Rhodopseudomonas palustris HaA2: one gene and its partners. The protein of the gene in region 2 binds, or shares a complex with, the protein of the main gene of each other region. Links are inferred from orthologs where the notes say so. Each region holds a gene or a part of one and is shown on either strand. Other genes may lie near its edges. The genes, in order: RPB_RS12140, dnaN and RPB_RS03405.

Evidence for each region.
Region 1: the proteins of dnaN (region 2) and RPB_RS12140 are in contact, whole or in part, in a solved structure (PDB 1OK7), measured with the Escherichia coli proteins. The link is inferred for Rhodopseudomonas palustris HaA2 from one-to-one orthologs.
Region 3: the proteins of dnaN (region 2) and RPB_RS03405 are in contact, whole or in part, in a cryo-EM structure (PDB 8GIZ), measured with the Escherichia coli proteins. The link is inferred for Rhodopseudomonas palustris HaA2 from one-to-one orthologs.

The regions. Positions count from the first base shown.
Region 1 is NC_007778.1:2,760,636-2,765,216, reverse strand. What follows is about bases 1-2,884. They hold RPB_RS12140 (DNA polymerase IV), read left to right. Parts: upstream 1-739; coding sequence 740-2,029; downstream 2,030-2,884. Other genes in these bases: RPB_RS12135 (cell envelope integrity EipB family protein), read right to left, coding at 2,302-2,884; RPB_RS12145 (DUF3572 domain-containing protein), read left to right, coding at 444-743; RPB_RS12150 (response regulator), read right to left, coding at 1-294. Also shown: more of RPB_RS12135, read right to left, coding at 2,885-3,123; RPB_RS12130 (RidA family protein), read left to right, coding at 3,456-3,923; RPB_RS12125 (glycerophosphodiester phosphodiesterase), read left to right, coding at 3,941-4,581. UniProt on the Escherichia coli protein: Poorly processive, error-prone DNA polymerase involved in translesion repair and untargeted mutagenesis. Copies undamaged DNA at stalled replication forks, which arise in vivo from mismatched or misaligned primer ends.
Region 2 is NC_007778.1:1,106-8,694, forward strand. The notes cover bases 369-3,309. They hold dnaN (DNA polymerase III subunit beta), read left to right. Parts: upstream 369-1,250; coding sequence 1,251-2,369; downstream 2,370-3,309. Other genes in these bases: dnaA (chromosomal replication initiator protein DnaA), read left to right, coding at 369-989; RPB_RS00025 (endonuclease domain-containing protein), read left to right, coding at 2,535-2,906; recF (DNA replication/repair protein RecF), read left to right, coding at 2,993-3,309. Outside these bases: more of dnaA, read left to right, coding at 1-368; more of recF, read left to right, coding at 3,310-4,129; gyrB (DNA topoisomerase (ATP-hydrolyzing) subunit B), read left to right, coding at 4,357-6,798; RPB_RS00040 (methyl-accepting chemotaxis protein), read right to left, coding at 6,820-7,589. UniProt on the Escherichia coli protein: Confers DNA tethering and processivity to DNA polymerases and other proteins. Acts as a clamp, forming a ring around DNA (a reaction catalyzed by the clamp-loading complex) which diffuses in an ATP-independent manner freely and bidirectionally along dsDNA.
Region 3 is NC_007778.1:749,295-756,837, reverse strand. What follows is about bases 2,747-5,641. They hold RPB_RS03405 (DNA polymerase III subunit gamma/tau), read left to right. Parts: upstream 2,747-3,199; coding sequence 3,200-5,083; downstream 5,084-5,641. Other genes in these bases: recR (recombination mediator RecR), read left to right, coding at 5,537-5,641; RPB_RS03400 (YbaB/EbfC family nucleoid-associated protein), read left to right, coding at 5,115-5,435. Also shown: RPB_RS03425 (DNA recombination protein RmuC), read left to right, coding at 1-395; RPB_RS03420 (sugar kinase), read right to left, coding at 449-1,378; nudC (NAD(+) diphosphatase), read right to left, coding at 1,375-2,307; RPB_RS03410 (HIT domain-containing protein), read right to left, coding at 2,312-2,728; more of recR, read left to right, coding at 5,642-6,142; RPB_RS03390 (hypothetical protein), read left to right, coding at 6,153-6,587; RPB_RS03385 (AmpG family muropeptide MFS transporter), read right to left, coding at 6,856-7,543. UniProt on the Escherichia coli protein: Part of the beta sliding clamp loading complex, which hydrolyzes ATP to load the beta clamp onto primed DNA to form the DNA replication pre-initiation complex.

The DNA of each region.
Region 1 (4,581 bases), 2.8 Mb from region 2 along the record:
GCCGCCCTCGCGGATGCGTTCCTCGTCGCCCTTCATCGCGAACGCCGTGACCGCGACCACCGGAATGTGCCGCAGTTCCGGGTCGTCCTTGATCCAGCGGGTGACCTCCAGACCAGACACCTGCGGCAGCTGGATGTCCATCAGGATCAGGTCGGGATGCAGCTTGCGAACGAGGGCGAGCGCTTCATGGCCATTGCTCGTTCCCGCGGTCTGGTAGCCGTGGGCTTCCAGCAGATCGCGAAAGAGCTTCATGTTGAGCTCATTGTCCTCGACGATCAGGACGGTTTTGGCCATCCCGCCCTCCAATCCTGATACGAGAATGCCCGCGTCTGCGACGAGCGTGACTGTCCGACAAGCCGCAAAACTCGAGACTCAAGCATGCAAGACTCGGGCATGATTGAATAAAATAGAGACCAGAAGTTACGGAAAGGCAAACATCAGCGATGCCAAAGCGTGTTCACAATGCCAGACAAGTTTCTGAAATCGTGGCGATTCAGGCGCTGTCCTTCATCGCCTCCGACCCCGAACGGCTGGGCCTGTTCCTGGCCGAGAGCGGGATCGGCCCCGAGACGCTGCGGCAGTCGGCCGCCGATCCGCAGTTCCTGATCAGCGTGTTGAACTTCATCATGCGCGATGACGCGACCGTGAAGGCGTTCGCAAATTCGGTCGAGCTCGACCCGACGAATGTCGCGGCCGCGCTGCAGGTGCTGGAAGACAAACCCTGGGAGCGCGACACGCCGTGAATTCGGCCTCGCCGCCCGGACCGCTGTGCTTCTGCCGCGATTGCCTCGCCGACAACGCGACGGCCGCGCGGCGCTGCGCCGCCTGCGGTTCCCCGCGGCTGGCCCGGCATCGTGCGCTTCCGGCGCTCACCCTCGCCCATATCGACTGCGATGCGTTCTACGCGACCGTCGAGAAGCGCGACAATCCGGAACTCGCCGACCGCCCGGTGATCATCGGCGGCGGCAAACGCGGCGTGGTCTCGGCGGCCTGCTACATCGCGCGGACCTTCGGTGTGCGCTCGGCGATGCCGATGTTCAAGGCGCTGGCGCTGTGCCCGTCGGCCGCCGTGGTCCGGCCCGACATGGCGAAATACGTCCGCGTCGGCCGCGAGGTCCGCCAGGCAATGCTGCAGCTCACGCCGCTGGTCGAGCCGCTGTCGATCGACGAGGCGTTTCTCGACCTGTCCGGCACCGAACGGATGCACGGCACCATCGCCGCCAAGGTGCTGGCGCGGTTCGCCCGCGACATCGAGCGCGACGTCGGCATCACCGTCTCGGTCGGGCTGTCCTGCAACAAGTTCCTCGCCAAGATCACCTCCGATCTCGACAAGCCGCGCGGCTTTGCGACGCTCGATCAGGACGACGCCCGGGCGATGCTCGGCCCGCGCCCGGTCGGCTTCATCTTCGGCGTCGGACCCGCGACCGCGGCACGGATCGCGCAGCATGGCTTCCGCACCATCGCCGATCTGCAGAAGGCCGACGAGATCGAGCTGATGCGGCAGTTCGGCGACGAGGGCCGGCGGCTGTGGCGGCTCGCCCGCGGCATCGACGACCGCAAGGTCGTGCCGGATCGCGGCGCCAAGTCGATCTCCAACGAGACCACGTTCGAGACCGACATCCGCGATTTCGAAACGCTGGAACGGATCCTGTGGCGATTGTCCGAGAAGGTGTCGTCGCGTCTCAAAGGCGCAGCGCTGGCCGGCTCGACGATCACCCTGAAGCTGAAAACCGGCGACTTCCGCCAGCGCACCCGCTCGCAGACGATTCACGCGCCGACCCAGCTCGCAGGACGAATCTTCGCGATCTCGCGCGACATGCTCGCGAAGGAAATCGACGGCACCGCGTTCCGCCTGATCGGCACCGGCGTCAGCGCACTGGCGCCGGGCTCCACGGCCGGCGACACCGACATGATCGATCGCCGCTCCGCGACAGCCGAGCGCGCCATCGACGATCTGCGCAAGAAATTCGGCGCCGCCGCGGTGATCAGGGGGCTCGCTTACGACGGCCCGGACAAGCCGCGGGGATGACTCACTTTCGTCTTTAGCGCCGAGACATCAACAACCACCGTCATGCCCGGGCTTGTCCCGGGCATCCACGTGTTTGTTACGTGGACAGGCCCAAGACGTGGATGGCCGGGACGAGCCCGGCCATGACAAAAGTTGTTAGTTGGCATCGTCGCCGCCGCGAGGCTTGCGTCGTCCTGAGGTGCTCGCGCAGCGAGCCTCGAAGGACGGGCCGGAAACGCCGTCGCCCTTCGAGACGCGGCTGCGCCGCTCCTCAGGGTGACGGCTCGCTCGACCTACTGACACGGCTTGTTCGACTTGACGTCGAACTTGCCCATGGCGCCGGCGAGCACGAAGTCGTTGTAGTCGAGCACCAGCGAGCGCGACACGCCGTTTTCATACAATTCGAACGACATCGCATAGACCGGCGTCTGCTCGCCGGAATTGGATTTGGCCGCGTGATCGTAGTAGCTCACCGTCACCGGCCAGCGCTTCAGCGACTTCATCGCGTCGTCCGAGGTCGACGGATCGGGAGACGACGCCGCGCGGTCGCCTTGGATCGGCTGCCCGATCACGGTCAGCGTGTTGTAGACCTTCTCGCCGTTGTCGGAGCCGTCATAGACCTGCAGCTCGAGCAGCGTCTTGCCTTGGCGCGCCGCGGCGATGATGCGTTCGATCTGCTCGGTCGGGAACACCGTCTTGCCATCGAGCGTGAAGGTCTTCTGCACCGGCTGCTTCAATTTCACCGTGATGGTGTCGCCGGTGCGCTCCGCGATGCCGTCAACGTCGGTCGGATCGGCATCGTTCATCTTGGTGTCGATCTTGAAACGATAGCTCTTGCCGGCCGCGTCCTCCCAGCTCGACGAGCGCAGGTCGCTCAGCGTGTTCTTGCCCTCGCCGCTCTCGATCTCGGAGACCTGACGGAAATCCGAGGTGTAACCCTCGCAGGAATTGCCGGAGAAATTGTACAGGATGCGACCGCGCACGGTGCTGACCGAGGCGTTGTTACGCGTCTTCAGCAGACTGAGATCGTACAGCGCCTGATGCGGCAGGAAGGAGACGTTCGGAGCGGCGAGCGCGGGCGCGCCGGACAGCGCCGCGGCGCCGAACATCGTCATCGCCAGCATATTCGCGCGAAGGCTCGTCGGTCGGGACATGCGGGTGGATCTCCTTGAAGACATGCAATTGAGGATAGTAAGCGGCCGGGCGCGCCGCAACGCCGCCGGCCGATGGAACACCGGATTGCGGTGAATTCGCGGAGCAATTCGGTCAAACTTGCATGATGGCCCCGGAACAGGCGGGCGATCATTGCGCCGTCGCCGCTGTTCACACCCCGCGCCCGGCTTGCTTGCCAGACCCGGCGCAATCGGCCAAACAGGGCCGGCCCGGACGCATGGCCGGCTGGGGACGTGACCAACACAACGCCTGACGAACAAAATTGGGGACTGCTATGACCGGAGTGATCGAACAGAAACTGACCGCGCAGGGCATCGTCCTGCCCGAACCCGCGAGCCCGGTCGCGAATTACGTCGGCTTCGTGCGCACCGGCAATCTACTGGTGGTGTCCGGCCAGCTCTGCTTCGACGGCGACGGCAAGCTGATCGCCAAGGGCAAGCTCGGCGCCGGCGTCAGCATCGAAGACGGCAACGCCGCCGCGCGCGGCTGCGCGATCAATCTGCTGGCGCAACTCAAGGCCGCGCTCGGTGACCTCGACAAGGTGGTGCGCGTGGTGCGGCTCGGCGGCTTCATCAACTCGACGCCGGATTTCACCGACGGCCCGAAGGTGATGAACGGCGCCTCCGACCTGATGGTCGCCGCGTTCGGCGACAAGGGCCGCCACGCCCGCACCACGATCGGCGTCGCCTCGCTGCCGGCCGATGCCGCAGTCGAGGTCGAGGGATTGTTCGAAGTCGCCTGATTGCAGGACTGACGGCGATGCGCGCTCCCGACTGGCTGACAGCTCGTCCGATCGCGCATCGCGGACTGCACGACCGCGCCCGCGGCGTGCTCGAGAACATGCCGGCCGCGATCGACGCCGCGGTCGCCGGCCATTTCGCCATCGAGGTCGACATCCAGCTCACCGCCGACGGCGAAGCGATGGTGCACCACGACGACACGCTCGGTCGACTGAATGACGGCAGCGCAAAGCTGCTCGCCCTGACCGCGGCCGAGCTGAAGCAGGTCCGCTTCCACGACACCGCCGAGCGGATGATGACGCTCGGCGGTCTGCTCGACCGGGTCGGCGGCCGGGTGCCGCTGGTGATCGAGCTGAAGAGCCATTTCGACGGCGACCGCAAGCTTGCCACACGTTTGACGCAAGCGCTCGCGGCCTATCGCGGCCCGGTCGCGGCGATGTCGTTCGATCCCGACCAGGTGCTGGCGCTGCGCCAGCTCGCGCCCAAACTGCCACGCGGCATCACCGCCGAGCGGCGCTATGACGACGCCTATTGGGACAAGCTGCCGGAGGCCCAGCGCAATCCGATGCTGGCGCTGCGCCACGGCCTGCGCACCCGGCCGCATTTCGTCGCCTACCGCGTCGACGATCTGCCCGCGCCGCCCCCCTGGATCGCCCGCAA
Region 2 (7,589 bases):
CCAACACGCTGGCGCATGCCGCCGCCAAGCAGGTGGCGGAAGGCCGCCGCGGCGATCCGGTGATGTTCAACCCGCTCTACATCCATTCCGGCGTCGGCCTCGGCAAGACGCATCTGCTGCAGGCCGTCACCTGGGCCGGCAATACCGGCATCGAGCGCAAGGTGCTGTATCTCACCGCCGAGAAATTCATGTACGGCTTCGTCGCCGCGCTGAAGACGCAGACCTCGCTCGCCTTCAAGGAAGCGCTGCGCGGCATCGACGTGCTGGTAATCGACGATCTGCAATTCCTGCAGGGCAAGACCACCCAGGCCGAATTCTGCCACACGCTGAACGCGCTGATCGACGCCGGCCGCCAGGTCGTGGTCGCGGCCGATCGTCCGCCGTCGGATCTCGAAAGCCTCGACGAGCGGGTGCGCTCGCGGCTCGCCGGCGGCCTCGTCGTCGAGATGGCGCCGCTCGGCGAGGATCTGCGGCTCGGCATTCTGAAGTCGCGCGTGGTCGCGGCGCGCGCGCATCATGCGAGCTTCGACGTGCCGGCGCCGGTGCTGGAATATCTCGCCCGCGCCATCACGCATAACGGCCGCGATCTCGAAGGCGCGATCAACCGCCTGCTGGCGCATTCCAAGCTCAACGCCCAGCCGGTGACGCTGGAGATGGCCGAGCACGAGGTGCGCGATCTGATCCGGCCGCAGGAGCCGAAGCGGATCAAGATCGAAGACATTCAGCGCATCGTCGCGCGGCAGTACAATGTCAGCCGCTCGGATCTCTTGTCGTCGCGCCGCACCGCCAATGTGGTACGCCCGCGCCAGGTGGCGATGTATCTGGCCAAGACGCTGACGCTGCGCTCGCTGCCGGAGATCGGCCGCCGTTTCGGCGGGCGCGACCACACCACGGTGCTGCACGCCGTCCGCAAGATCGAGGGGCTGGTGTCCAAGGACACCACGCTGTCCGACGAGGTGGATTCGCTCAAGCGCCAGCTTCAGGAATAGCCCCGGCGGCGTGACGGACGAAACGACCGGGGAAGCGCCCGGCCGCGGCGGCCCTCGGCAAAACTCGGGGACATTCGGGGCCATACCGGCCACGCACCCTTGCGTCCGCCGCATAACCACGCCACCCTGCGGACCCCCCGCGGGTTCGGGACGCATCCGCAGGGTCCCCATCGCCGTGGCGCCGTTTCAGGCCGCCCGGCTTCTCCAGTACCTCCGGCGGCTGCATCACACGATGCGGGTGCGGATCAGGCGGGTTTTGCAATGAAGGTCACGGTCGAACGCGCGCAACTTCTGAAGTCGCTGGGCCACGTCCACCGCGTGGTCGAGCGCCGCAACACCATTCCGATTCTCGGCAACGTGCTGGTGCGCGCCGAAAACGCCCAATTGTCGCTGAAGGCGACCGACCTCGACCTCGAAGTCACCGAAACGCTGCCGGCCGAGACCGCCACCGCGGGGTCGACCACCGTGCCGGCCCACATGTTCTACGACATCGTCCGCAAGCTGCCCGACGGCTCGCAGATCGTGCTGGAAAGCGACGGCGACCGTTCGGTGCTGGCGATCCGCGCCGGGCGCTCGCGCTTCACGCTGCAGACCCTGCCGGAGAGCGACTTCCCGGATCTGGCCGCCGGCGAGATGTCGCATTCGTTTTCGCTCACCGCCTCCGACGTCAAGCGGCTGATCGACCGCACCCAGTTCGCGATCTCGACCGAAGAGACCCGCTACTACCTCAACGGCATCTATCTGCACACCGCCGGCTCGGCCAAGGACGCCAAGCTGCGCGCGGTCGCGACCGACGGCCATCGGCTGGCGCAGGTCGACCTGACCCAGCCCGCCGGCGCCGCCGGCATGCCCGGCGTGATCGTGCCGCGCAAGACCGTCGGCGAGGTGCAGCGGCTGATCGAGGACAACGACGCCGAGATCGGCCTCGAACTGTCGGTCGGCAAGATCCGCTTCACCATCGGCAATGTGGTGCTGACCTCGAAGCTGATCGACGGCACCTTCCCGGATTACGGCCGCGTGATTCCGCAGAACAACGACAAGGAACTGGTGGTCGACAAGAAGGATTTCGAGGCCGCGGTCGACCGCGTCTCGACGATCTCGAGCGAACGCGGCCGCGCCGTGAAGCTGGCCTTGAGCGCCGGCAAGCTGGTGCTGTCGGTGACCAACCCGGATTCCGGCAGCGCGACCGAGGAGCTTGAGGTCGAATACGCTTCCGACCCGCTCGATATCGGCTTCAACTCGCGCTATCTGCTCGACATCGCCGCTCAGATCGAAGGCGAAGTCGCAGTGCTGCGCCTCGCCGACCCCGGCTCGCCCACCCTGATCCAGGACCGCGACAAGAAAAACGCGCTGTACGTGCTGATGCCGATGCGGGTGTAGTTCCACCCGCGCCCGACCGGCATCAATTGTCACCGCCCGGCTTGACCGGAGAATCGCCGTAAGCGGCATTTGCCTGACTTGACCAGACAATGCAGAGCCCGCTTTGATCACCCTCTCCCCTTGTGGGAGAGGGTGGCTTCGCGAAGCGAAGCCGGGTGAGGGGTCATGCCGCAGCGCCCGCGTCACGTTTCAACCCCAGCGAAACTCCGTGCCTTTGCCAAGACGATGCGGCACGCGCCCACTGATGCGGAATCCGCGATGTGGAAGTTGCTGCGCGATCGCCGTTTCGCCCAGCTGAAATTCCGCCGGCAGGTGCCGTTCCAGAACTACATTCTCGACTTCGTCTGCTTCGAGCAGCGCCTGGTGATCGAGATCGACGGCAGTCAGCATGCAGAGCAAACGCGCGACCAGATTCGCGATGCCACGCTCCTCGCTGCGGGCTTTCGCGTGCCGCGCTACTGGAACAACGACGTGCTGCAGCGTCGCACAGCGGTGCTTGAAGATATCCTTGCGAAGCTTTCCGAAACGGACGAATAACCCCTCACCCGGCGCCTCACTTCGTTCGGCGCCACCCTCTCCCACAAGGGGAGAGGGTCACTCGGCGCTGTTCTCGCTTTAATCACATGACCGCCTCCCGCATCACCCGGCTGACGTTGACGCATTTCCGCAATTATCGGGCGGCGGTGCTGACGACGAGTGCCGAGCGCGTGGTGCTGGTCGGCGCCAACGGCGCCGGCAAGACCAATTGCCTCGAGGCGATCTCGTTTCTGTCGCCGGGGCGGGGGTTGCGGCGGGCGACGCTGGACGACGTCGCCGACAATGAGGGCGACGGCTCCTGGGCGGTGGCGGCGGAGGTCGAGGGCGCGCTCGGGCTGGCGACGCTCGGCACCGGGATCGATCCGCCGCGCGCCGACGCCGCGACCTCGCGGCGCTGCCGGATCGACCGCGAGCCGGTCGGCTCCGCCACCGCATTCGGCGATCACTTACGCATGGTGTGGCTGACGCCGGCGATGGACGGGCTGTTCATGGGCGCGGCCTCGGAACGGCGGCGGTTCTTCGACCGGCTGGTGCTGGCGATCGACAGCCAGCATTCGGGCCGGGTCTCGGCGCTGGACCGCAGCCTCAGATCGCGGAACCGCCTGCTGGAGGTACGTTACCCCGACGCGCATTGGCTCGATGCGATCGAGCGCGAAACCGCCGAGCTCGCGGTCGCGGTCGCGGCGATGCGCGGCCAGACCGCGATGCGCCTCGCCGCGATGCTCGACGCCCGCGGCGCGGCATCGGCGTTTCCGTCGGCGAAGATCATGCTCGACGGCTGGATGGAGAGCGCGCTGCTCACCGAACCCGCCACGGCGGTGGAAGATCGCTACCGCACCATCCTGCGCGAGGGCCGCCCGCGCGACGCCGCCGCCGGCCGCACCCTCGACGGCCCGCATCTGACCGACCTCGAAGTCGTCTACGCGCCGAAGGCGATGCCGGCGCGCGACGCCTCCACCGGCGAACAGAAGGCGCTGCTGATCGGGCTCGTCCTCGCGCATGCGCAGCTCGTCTCGGAGATGACCGGCATCACGCCGCTGCTGCTGCTCGACGAGGTGGTGGCGCATCTCGACCCGTCGCGGCGCGCCGCGCTGTTCGAGGAATTGGCGAAGCTCGGCGCCCAGGTCTGGATGACCGGCGCCGACCCCGCAGCGTTCGCCGAGATCGGTTCCGGCGCCGAGATATTCACCGTCGAATCCGGCCGGATCAGGCCGCAACAATGAGCGGCGGAGATCGCCCCGAAGGGGCCTCAACCGGCCCTTGCGAGCCGACATTCCCGAGTGCTCGAATCGGCCGTTTTCGGGCTTGCTGAACCGATAAAAAATCCTATCTCTTCAATAACTTGAAGCATGCCACTTTGCGCTAGGCGCAATCCGTCTTTCGTGGCACAAAAGGCGCTGCATGCGCGCCCTCGCAAGCCGATTCGAACTCATCCTTCAAAGGTTCCTGCATGACTGAACCCGCCCGGCAGCCGATCGCCGAAACCCCGTCGCCCGTTCCGGCCGAATACGGCGCGGAATCGATCCGGGTGCTGAAGGGCCTCGACGCTGTCCGCAAGCGGCCGGGCATGTATATCGGCGACACCGACGACGGCTCCGGCCTGCACCACATGGTGTACGAAGTCGTCGACAACGCCATCGACGAAGCGCTCGCCGGCCACGCCACCGCGGTCGAAGTCGTGCTCAACGCCGACGGCTCGGTGACGGTGCGCGACGACGGCCGCGGCATTCCGGTCGACATCCACAAGGGCGAAGGCATTTCGGCGGCCGAAGTCATCATGACCCAGCTCCATGCCGGCGGAAAATTCGACCAGAACTCCTACAAGGTGTCCGGCGGACTGCACGGCGTCGGCGTCTCGGTGGTCAATGCGCTGTCGAGCAAGCTGGTCCTGCGCGTGTGGCGTAACGGCAAAGAGCACATCATCGAATTCGCCCATGGCGACGCGGTGGCGCCGCTGAGCGTTGTCGGCGACGCCAATGGCCGGCGCGGCACCGAGGTGACATTTTTCGCGTCGCCGGAAACCTTCACCCACATCGAATACGACTTCGCGACGCTGGAGCATCGCTTACGCGAACTCGCCTTCCTGAATTCCGGCGTGAACATCGTATTGTCCGACATGCGCCACCCGGTCGAGAAGCGCGAGGAGATGCGCTACGAGGGCGGCGTCACCGAATTCGTCAAATATCTCGACCGCAACAAGAAGCCGATGGTGCCGGCGCCGATCGTGCTGGCGGCGGATCTCAACGGCATCGGCGTCGAAGCCGCATTGTGGTGGAACGAGACCTACCACGAGAACGTGCTGTGCTTCACCAACAACATCCCGCAGCGCGACGGTGGTACGCATCTGGCCGGCTTCCGCGCCGCGCTGACGCGGCAGGTCAACGGCTATGCGGACAGCAACGCCAAGAAGGAAAAGATCGCGCTGACCGGCGACGATTGCCGCGAAGGCCTCACCGCGGTGCTGTCGGTGAAGGTGCCGGATCCGAAGTTCTCGTCGCAGACCAAGGACAAGCTGGTGTCCTCGGAAGTCCGGCCGGTGGTCGAGAACGTGCTGAACGAAGCGCTCGCAGCCTGGTTCGAGGAACATCCCGCCGAAGCCAAGGTCATCGTCGGCAAGGTGATCGAAGCCGCCGCCGCCCGCGAAGCCGCGCGAAAAGCGCGCGAGCTGACGCGGCGCAAGGGCGCGCTGGATATCGCCTCGCTGCCCGGTAAGCTCGCCGACTGCCAGGAGCGCGATCCGTCGAAATCCGAACTGTTCATCGTCGAGGGTGACTCCGCCGGCGGCTCCGCCAAGCAGGGCCGCAACCGCGAATTCCAGGCCGTGCTGCCGCTGCGCGGCAAGATCCTCAATGTCGAGCGCGCGCGCTTCGACAAGATGCTGGGCTCCGAGCAGATCGGCACGCTGATCACCGCGCTCGGCACCGGCATCGGCCGCGACGATTTCGACATCGCCAAGCTGCGCTACCACAAGATCATCCTGATGACCGACGCCGACGTCGACGGCGCGCACATCCGCACGCTGCTCTTGACGTTCTTCTTCCGGCAGATGCCGGCTCTGATCGAGGGCGGCTTCCTCTACATCGCGCAGCCGCCGCTGTACAAAGTGACGCGCGGCAAGTCGGAGCAGTATCTCAAGGACGAGCGCGCGCTCGAGGAATATCTGATCGCGACCGGACTCGACGATTGCGCGTTCAAGATCGCCTCCGGCGAAGTCCGCGGCGGGCGGGATCTGCTGGCGCTGGTCGAGGACGCCCGCGTGATCCGCCAGACGCTGCACAATCTGCACGGCCGCTACAATCGCTCGGTGGTCGAGCAGGCGGCGATCGCCGGCGTGCTCAGCCCGCGGATCACCAGCGACGTGGCGACCGCCAACGAAGCCGCCGCCTATATCGCGCGCCGGCTCGACGCGCTGGCCGACGAGGTCGAGCGCGGCTGGATCGGCCGCTTCGTCGAAGGCGAAGGCTTCCACTTCGAGCGCACCGTGCGCGGCGTCAAGGACGTGGCGATGATCGACGACGCGCTGCTCGGCTCCGCCGACGCCCGCAAGCTCGATGAATACGCCGCCGTGCTGCAGGAGGTCTATCCGCGCCCCGGCGTGCTGCGCCGCAAGGATGCGGAAACCGCGATCCACGGCCCGGTCAGCCTGTTCGAGGCGGTGACCGACGCTGGCCGCAAGGGCGTGGCGCTGCAGCGCTACAAAGGCCTCGGCGAGATGAACCCGAGCCAGCTCTGGGAGACCACGCTCGACACCAACGCCCGCTCGCTGCTGCAGGTGAAGGTCCGCGAAGTCGACGAAGCCGACGACATCTTCACCAAGCTGATGGGCGACGTCGTCGAACCCCGCCGCGAATTCATCCAGGAGAATTCGCTGAGCGCGACGGTGGACGTGTAAACCCACTGCAGCGGCGCCAGCCTACTCCGCCCGGCTGACGATCACGCCGTACCAGCCGAGGCCCCGATAGGTTTCGTAGCCCGGGGTGAGGTGGAAGCCGACCATGGCGCCCGAGGCGTCGCGGTAGGTACCGCTGCGCTGGCCGGCGACCTTCAGGGGGAAGCGTTCCTCGAGCAGGCCGCTTCCGTCGGAGGCGGCGATCACGCGGAACCGGGAGTCGAGCAGCAGCACGCGGGCGTTGTCCTGCGGATCGAGCCGCACGCCCTGAACAATCGCCCTGGCCTGCGCCTCCCAGTCGAAATGGATCGCCAGGATGCCGAGCGGCGCGCCGGTGCTGCGGCCGTCGCTGCGCACGCTGGCGCAATAGGTCGCGACCTGGGCATTGCCGAGCTGCGGCATCCGCTCGACATTGCCGGCGACATAGTCGTCGCCCGACCGCAGGCGTAGTGCCTCCTTGAACCAGTCGCAGCCCGCGACGCTGCTGCCGACCACGCCGAACCGGCCGGGCCGGCCGTTGGCGAGGATCGTGCCATCGAGGCCGCACAGCCACAGGTCGAGATACACCGTGTAGGCGCCGAGGATCACCGCCAACCGCTCGCCGGCATAGGACGCCGACGCCGCATCGGGTTTCGCGGCGCAATCGACCACCGCGGAATCGGTCGCCCACCAGCGCACGTCGCAGGTGCGCTCGTAGAGGTTGCGATCGATCAGTTCGACCGCGTTGAGCGACAGATCGACCAGCCGGTCGCCGCGCGACCGCTCGGTCATGCTGCCGATCGAACTGATCAGTT
Region 3 (7,543 bases), 750 kb from region 2 along the record:
AGAAGGCCTATCGGGCGCGAATCGTGCTGGTGTCGCCGTCGCTGCTGATGCTGGCGATCCAAGTGATGCAGCAGATCCTGAAAGACGCGCGGATGCGCGATGCCGCCGACCAGATCCGCACCGAAGTGCTGAGCCTCGGCGACGATCTCGCGCGCCTGCGCGAGCGCGTCACCAAGCTGCAGACGCATTTCGGCCAGGTCAACGACGACGTCCGCCAGATTCTCGTCTCGGCCGATAAGATCGAGCGCCGCGCCGCGCGGATCGAGGAACTGGATTTCGCCGCGCCCGCCGCAGCGGCGCCGGCACCGACATCGGCCGACGAGGCGCCGCTCGCGCCGGACCGCGATCTGTTCGCCTCGCGCGCCTTCAAAATCGACGAGGTCGCGTCGGGCTGAAGCCGCGCCTCACGAGACGGCTGCGGCGTTGCGCGCGCGTGCGCCGCGGCTGATTACTTCCGCTTGTCGGCGAGAAACGCCTCGACCTCGGCGCGGTCCGGGCAGGCGAAGGCGCCGCCGGGCCTGGTGCATTTCAGCGCGGCCGCGGCGGAGGCGAAGCGCAGCGCGCTCGGAATGTCCTGGCCCTCGCTGAACGCCACCGCGAAGCCGCCGTGGAAGATGTCGCCGGCGCCGAGCGTGTCGACGACGTGCACCGGGAACGCCGGGGTCTGCTGAAATTGTTTGTCGGCGTCGAGCCACAGCGTCCCCTTCGGGCCGCGGGTGACGGCCACGAAGGCATGCGTCAGCTTCGCCACCTTGGTCAGCGCGGCTTCGTCGTCGGCGACGCCGGCGGTGGCGTGCAGCGCTTCGGCCGAAAAGATCAGATGCGACGACGCCGTCAGCAGGCCCTCGTTCATCGCCATCGCGCTGTCGATATCGACCACCACCGGAATCCCGCGCCTGGTCGCCTCGGCGCACAGCGGCGTGGCGAAGCCGGCGCAGCGGCTCTCGATCATGATGGCGTCGCAGTTCTCGAGCAGCGCATCGGCGTCCGGCAACGCGACGTTCCACAGTCGCGGATCACGGAAGGTGACGATGGTGCGCTCGCCGGTCGGATCGACCATCACGGCGGAAATCGGCGTCACCAGCCCCGGCATGTGGATCAGGCCGGTGGTCGCGATGCCTTCCTCGCCGAGCTTGTCGAAGATGAAGCGCCCCGCGATTTCGCTCGCGTCGCCCATCGGGCCGCACATCGTCGCGGTGCCGCCGAGCCTCGCGATGCCTATCCCGGCATTGAGCGCATTGCCGCCGCAGATCTCTTCATAAGCACTGGCGGGGATCTTGTTGCCGCGGCCCGGCACCGCCTCGATCCGGAAGGTGAGGTCGCGGACCGGAATGCCGACGCAGAGAATCCGCGGCTTGGGCTTTGCGGTGTTCGTCATGATGTCTGCTCCAGCCAGCGGCCGACCAGATGATGCGCGATCGCGAACGGGTGCGGCCCGACCAGGCCGTCCGGATGCTGGCGATTGAGCATCGCGGCGGCCTCGTCGCGCGAGAACCAGCGCGCATCTTCGAGTTCGGTGAAATCGATGGTGATGTCTTCCGTCGTGGCGATCGCCGTACAACCGATCATCAGCGAGGATGGGTACGGCCACGGCTGCGTCATGTAGTAGCGCACCTCGGAACAGCGGATGCCGGATTCCTCAAAAATCTCGCGACGCACCGCATCCTCGATCGTCTCCGCCGCCTCGACGAAGCCGGCGAGGCACGAATACATCCCGGCCGGAAACGGCTTCTGCCGGCCGAGCAGGCATTTGTCGCCGGACGTCACCAGCATGATCACCACCGGGTCGGTGCGCGGAAAATGCTCGGCCTTGCAGTTCGGGCAGTCGCGCTTCCAGCCGCCCTGCGTCATCGCCGTGCGGGTGCCGCAATTGGCGCAATAGCCGTGGCGCTGGTGCCAGCTGACCATCGATTTCGCCATCGCGATCGCCGACAGCTGTTCCGGCGGCAGGATGCCCTGCATCGCCATGCCGCGCAGCTCGGCGATGCCGGCGTCGCTGCGCGTCATCAGCGTCTCGACTGCCGTAGCGCCGATGCCCATGCCGAACACCGCCGCGCCGTCGCGCAGGCCGAGGAAGATCGTGCCGGGATTGGCGCCGAGCGACAGCGCCTCCTTGATCGACAGCAGCGCGCGCGGGCCGCCGTCCTCGTGCTTCACCACCAGCGAATCGCGATGCACCACATAGGCGCGGGTGTCGCTTTTGTCCTCCATTGCCATCAGCTTGGAATCGTCGCGGCGCAGATGCGCGGCGCGGTCGAGGATGTTGCTGACGAAGGCCGGCTGGCCGAGCGGAAAGGCGCTGCTCATCGGCTCAGCCCAGCCAGATCTTGCGCCGCAGCGCGCTGATGAAGTGCTGCACTTCCTCGGCGTCGTGCGGCAGCGCCGGCACCACGCCCCACACCGGGCGCGGCCAGGCGGCGTCGTTGGCGCGTCGCGCGATCACATGGACATGCAGCTGCGGCACCACATTGCCGAGGGCGGCGATGTTCAGCTTGTCGCATTTGGTGATGTCCTTGAGCGCGCGGCCGACCCGGGAGATTTCCGTCATCAACTGCGCCTGCGCGACCTCGTCGAGGTCGGTGATCTCGACTGCGCCGGCGCGGCGCGGCACCAGCAGCAGCCACGGATAATTCGCGTCCTTGATCACCAGCACGCGGCTGAGCGGCAGATCGCCGATGTTGATGGTGTCTTTTTCGAGCTGAGGACTGAGCGACCAATCGGCGGGCATGTCGGTTCCATCGGCCCGTTGGCAAAAGCGGGCTCTTGCGTGGTTGCGGGTACGGGCCCCGCCTCTCCATAGCAACTCGGTCGATGGCACGAAAGCGGCGGCGCGATGCTGAATTCCTCGCCGCCTCCGGAACGTTGGGGGCTCGCCCTGTCCGAAGGTCCAAGACGCGGCGCGGCCGCTTGCATTCGGGCGGTTTTGGCTCCAAATAGGGACCGGGAGATTGGCGGTGGACGAGCCACTCGCCAACCGGGTCAGGTCCGGAAGGAAGCAGCCCTAACGAGGTCCGGATCGGGTCGCTCGTCAGTCTCCTACTCGTTTTTCCGGCCGTTGCGCGCCGGTCGATCCACGGTGGCGTATCCGGCCGACCCTTCAGTGCCGGTGTCGGACGGGTGTCGGGCCGGGTCCCCGCCGGACAGCCTCCGTCCCGTTCCGCAATGCGGCCCCGAGAGAGAACACATTGCGGAACGCCCGATGACCGACGCAGGCCCTCCCGCGACCCCTTCGGACGATTCGGATCGGACCGGCCTCGCGCCGACTGCAGGCGCCTCGGGTGGCGCTCCGGCCGGCGCCTATCGGGTGCTGGCGCGTAAGTATCGTCCCAACAGCTTCGAAGACCTGATCGGCCAGGAAGCGGTGGTGCGCACCGTCTCCAACGCGTTCGATACCGGGCGGATTCCGCAGGCCTGGATCCTCACCGGCGTCCGCGGCGTCGGCAAGACCACCACGGCGCGCATCCTGGCGCGGGCGCTGAATTACGAGCTGCCGGACGGTTCGGTGAAGGGGCCGACCATCCACATGCCGGTGCACGGCGTGCACTGCAAGGCGATCATGGAAAGCCGGCACATGGACGTGCTGGAGATGGACGCCGCCTCGCATACCGGGGTCGACGACGTCCGCCAGATCAACGACAGCGTGCGCTACGCCCCGGCCAGCGCGCGCTACAAGGTCTACATCATCGACGAAGTCCACATGCTGTCGACGGCGGCGTTCAACGCTTTCCTGAAGACGCTGGAGGAACCGCCGGAGCACGCCAAATTCGTGTTCGCCACCACCGAGATCCGCAAGGTGCCGGTGACGGTGCTGTCGCGCTGCCAGCGTTTCGATCTGCGCCGCGTCGAGGCCGACGTGCTGATGAAGCACCTCGGCGGTATAGCCGAGAAAGAAGGCGTCGAGGTCGAGGCCGAAGCGCTCGGCATCATCGCCCGCGCCGCCGAAGGCTCGGTGCGCGATTCGCTGTCGCTGTTCGATCAGGCGATCGCCCATGCGGCCGGTCTGGTGCGCGCCGATCAGGTCCGGCAGATGCTCGGCCTCGCCGATCGTACCCGGGTGATCGAGCTGTTCGATGCGCTGGCGCGCGGCGACATCGCCGCCGCCTTCGCGGAATTCCGCGATCAATACGACACCGGCGCCGATCCGGTGGTGGTGCTGAGCGATCTCGCCGAATTCGTGAACTTCGTGACGCGGGTCAAGATCGTGCCGGCGACCGCCGACAATGTGGCGTTCGGCGAGACCGAGCGGCTGCGCGGGCGCGAATTTGCGACCCGGCTGTCGATGCGGGTGCTGTCGCGGATGTGGCAGATGCTGCTCAAGGGCATCGCCGAAGTGCAAGGCGCGACGCGCCCCGCCGCAGCCGCCGAAATGGTGCTGGTGCGGATTGCGTACGCGGCCGATCTGCCGACGCCGGATGAAGCGATCCGGATGATCGAGCAAGGTGGCGGCGGCGGCGGTTCGCTGCCGTCCGGCGGCAGTGCGCCGCGTGACGCGCCGTCGGCTCCGCCCTCCGCTCCACCCTCCGCAATGGCATCAGCTCCGCCAAATTACGCTACGCCGGCCGCAATGGCGCCGCGCGGTGGCGCGACGATGAGCCAGCCGTCGATGGCGCGGCCGCAGCCCGCCGCGGCTCCGCAGCCGACCCCCGCGGCGCTGACGATCACAAGTTTCCCGCAGCTCGTCGCGCTCGCGTCGGAAAAGCGCGATGTGATGACCCGGATGGCGCTGGAAGCCGATGTTCGGCTGGTGCGGATCGAGGACGGCCGGCTCGAACTGGCGCTGGAGCGCACCGCGTCGCGCAGCCTGATCGGCGAGCTCGGCCGCAAGCTCGAACAATGGACCGGGCGGCGCTGGACCGTGATCGTGTCGAACGAGCCGGGCCAGCCGACGCTGCGCTCACAGAACGAGGCGCAGAAGAACGAGCGCGAGCGCGCCGCGGAGAGCGATCCGCGGGTGCAGGAGGTGCTGGCGCGGTTTCCCGGCGCCAAGGTGATCGAGGTGCGGCGGCTCGCCACCGAGCCGGCCCAGACCGATGCTGGTATCGAAGGCGCCGTCGATCCGGTCGACGACGACGACGATTCTTGAGAATTCTGGCTCTTTCGAGAAGGAACAGATCATGGCTGATTTCCTCGGCATGATGAAACAGGCGGCGCAGCTGCAGTCGAAGATGAAGGCGATGCAGGCGGAGCTCGATCAGATCGAGGTCGAAGGCCTGTCCGGCGGCGGCCTGGTCAAGATCCGGATGAGCGCCAAGATGGAAGTGCGCGGCGTTTCGATCGACCCGTCGCTGCTGAAGGCGGACGAAGGCGAGGTGCTGGAGGATCTGCTGGTCGCGGCGCTCGCCGACGCGCATCGCAAGGCGGAAGCGGCGATGCAGGAGAAGATGCAGGCGCTGACCGGCGGGCTCGGCCTGCCGCCCGGCCTCGGGCTGGGCTAGTCTTCCAGAAATACCGATTCGCAATTTCTCGCCGGCGGGCCGGCGGGCGTCTCCCAACGCCTGCCGTCGCTCTGATTCACCGAAACGGATAAGCTGTCCCGATGGCCATTGCGGTCGCAGGCCCCGAGATCGAACGTCTGATCCAGCTTTTGGCGCGGCTGCCGGGGCTCGGCCCGCGCTCGGCGCGGCGCGCCGCGCTGCATCTGATCAAGAAGCGCGACGCGCTGATGACGCCGCTCGCCTCGGCGCTGCAGGTCGCGATCGACAAGATCGAGGTGTGCAAGACCTGCGGCAACATCGATACGCAGAATCCCTGCACGGTGTGCACCGATCCGCGCCGCGATCCGTCGATCATCGTGGTGGTCGCCGACGTCGCCGATCTGTGGGCGCTCGAACGCGCTTCCGCCACCAATGGCCGCTATCACGTGCTCGGCGCGACGCTGTCGCCGCTCGACGGCGTCGGCCCCGACGATCTGACCATCGACGCGCTGGTGGCGCGGGCCCATGATCCCGCGGTCGGCGAGATCATTTTGGCGCTCAACGCCACGGTCGACGGCCAGACCACGGCGCACTACGTCACCGACCTGCTGCAGGACGCGAACGTCAAGGTGACACGGCTGGCCCACGGCGTCCCGGTCGGCGGCGAACTCGACTATCTCGACGAAGGCACGCTGTCGGCCGCGATGCGGCAGCGGACCCTGTTCTGAACCACCGGAAATGGACCTGATGATCGAACGACTGCTGAAATCCTCGCTGATTGTCGCCGCGCTGATGGTGCTCCCGGTCCCGCCAGCGCTTGCGCAGGCCGCCGAAAGTCAGGCGGCGCTGCCGAAGCCGAAGGCGATGAAGGTGGGCGACGTGCTCAGCGGCGAACTCACCGCGATGCGCTCGCGCGCCAGGGCCAAGGGCAAGAAGGTGCCGGTGTATCAGCTCGTCAGCGAGCCGCGCCGGCTGCCGCCGCCGTCCGGCCTGTGCAATCTCGAGAACGGGCCGGAAACCTTCCAGATCGTGCCGGCCAGCGACGCCCAGGCGGCGCAGCTCAAATCGCATCTCGGCAAGAACGTGGCGCTGAAGGTCGAATCCGTCGCCTGCGCCGAGGAGGCCGGGCAGTACAGCGAGGCCGTGGTGACGAAGTGGAGCCTGGTGAACTAAGCAGTTCTGCTTTTGATGGGATCAGCGCTCGCGATCCAGTTGCCGCCGTCATCCTGAGGTGCCCGCTGGGCCGCGCTGTGCGCGGCGCGGCGGGCCTCGAAGGATGAGCCGCAGGGACCTCGGGGCCGCATCCTTCGAGGCGCGCTACGCGCGCACCTCAGGATGACGATCCTGCACTCGAGAAGGCCGCATTGCTTCGCGGAGCCTGTCATCGGGCGGCGCGAAGCGCCGACCCGTTGGCTCGCAATGACGCTTTGCGAAATCCCCCTCACACCTTGACCGGCCCCAGAGCCGCGAAATGACCGCGGCGTTGCAGCCACAGCAGGAGCACCAGGCTGGGCGCGGCCACCGCGACGCTGATGATGAAGAACGCCGGCCAGCCGGTCGCCTGCGCCACATAGCCGGCGCCGGCCGACAAGTACGTCCGCCCCACCGCCGACAGCGCCGTCAGCAGCGCATATTGCGTGGCGGTGTGCAGCGGGTTCTGGCACAGCGCCGACAGGTACGCGACGAAGATCACCGTGCCGATCGCGCCGGTGAAATTCTCGACCGAAATCGCCAGCGCCAGCGCCCATTGGTTGACGCCGACTGTCGCCAGCCAGGCGAATGCCAGATTCGACAGCGCCTGCAGCACCGCGCCGATCCACAGGCTCGTCACCAGCGAATAGCGCCGCGCCACGTAACCGCCGGCGAAACCGCCGATCAGCGTGGCGGCGAGGCCGACGCCTTTCACAATCGCGGCGTAGTCATTGCGCGAAAAGCCGAGATCGATCACGAACGGCGCCGTCATGGTGCCGGAGAACGCGTCGGTGAATTTGAACAGCACCACGAAAGCCAGCACCGCCAGCGCATCGGTGCGGCCGAGAAATTCCGAGAATGCGCCGATAGCCGCCCGCGTCACCCGGGTGAATGCGGTTTCGCCGCTGGTGGCGGCTTCGGCGCGGCGCGACTGTTCG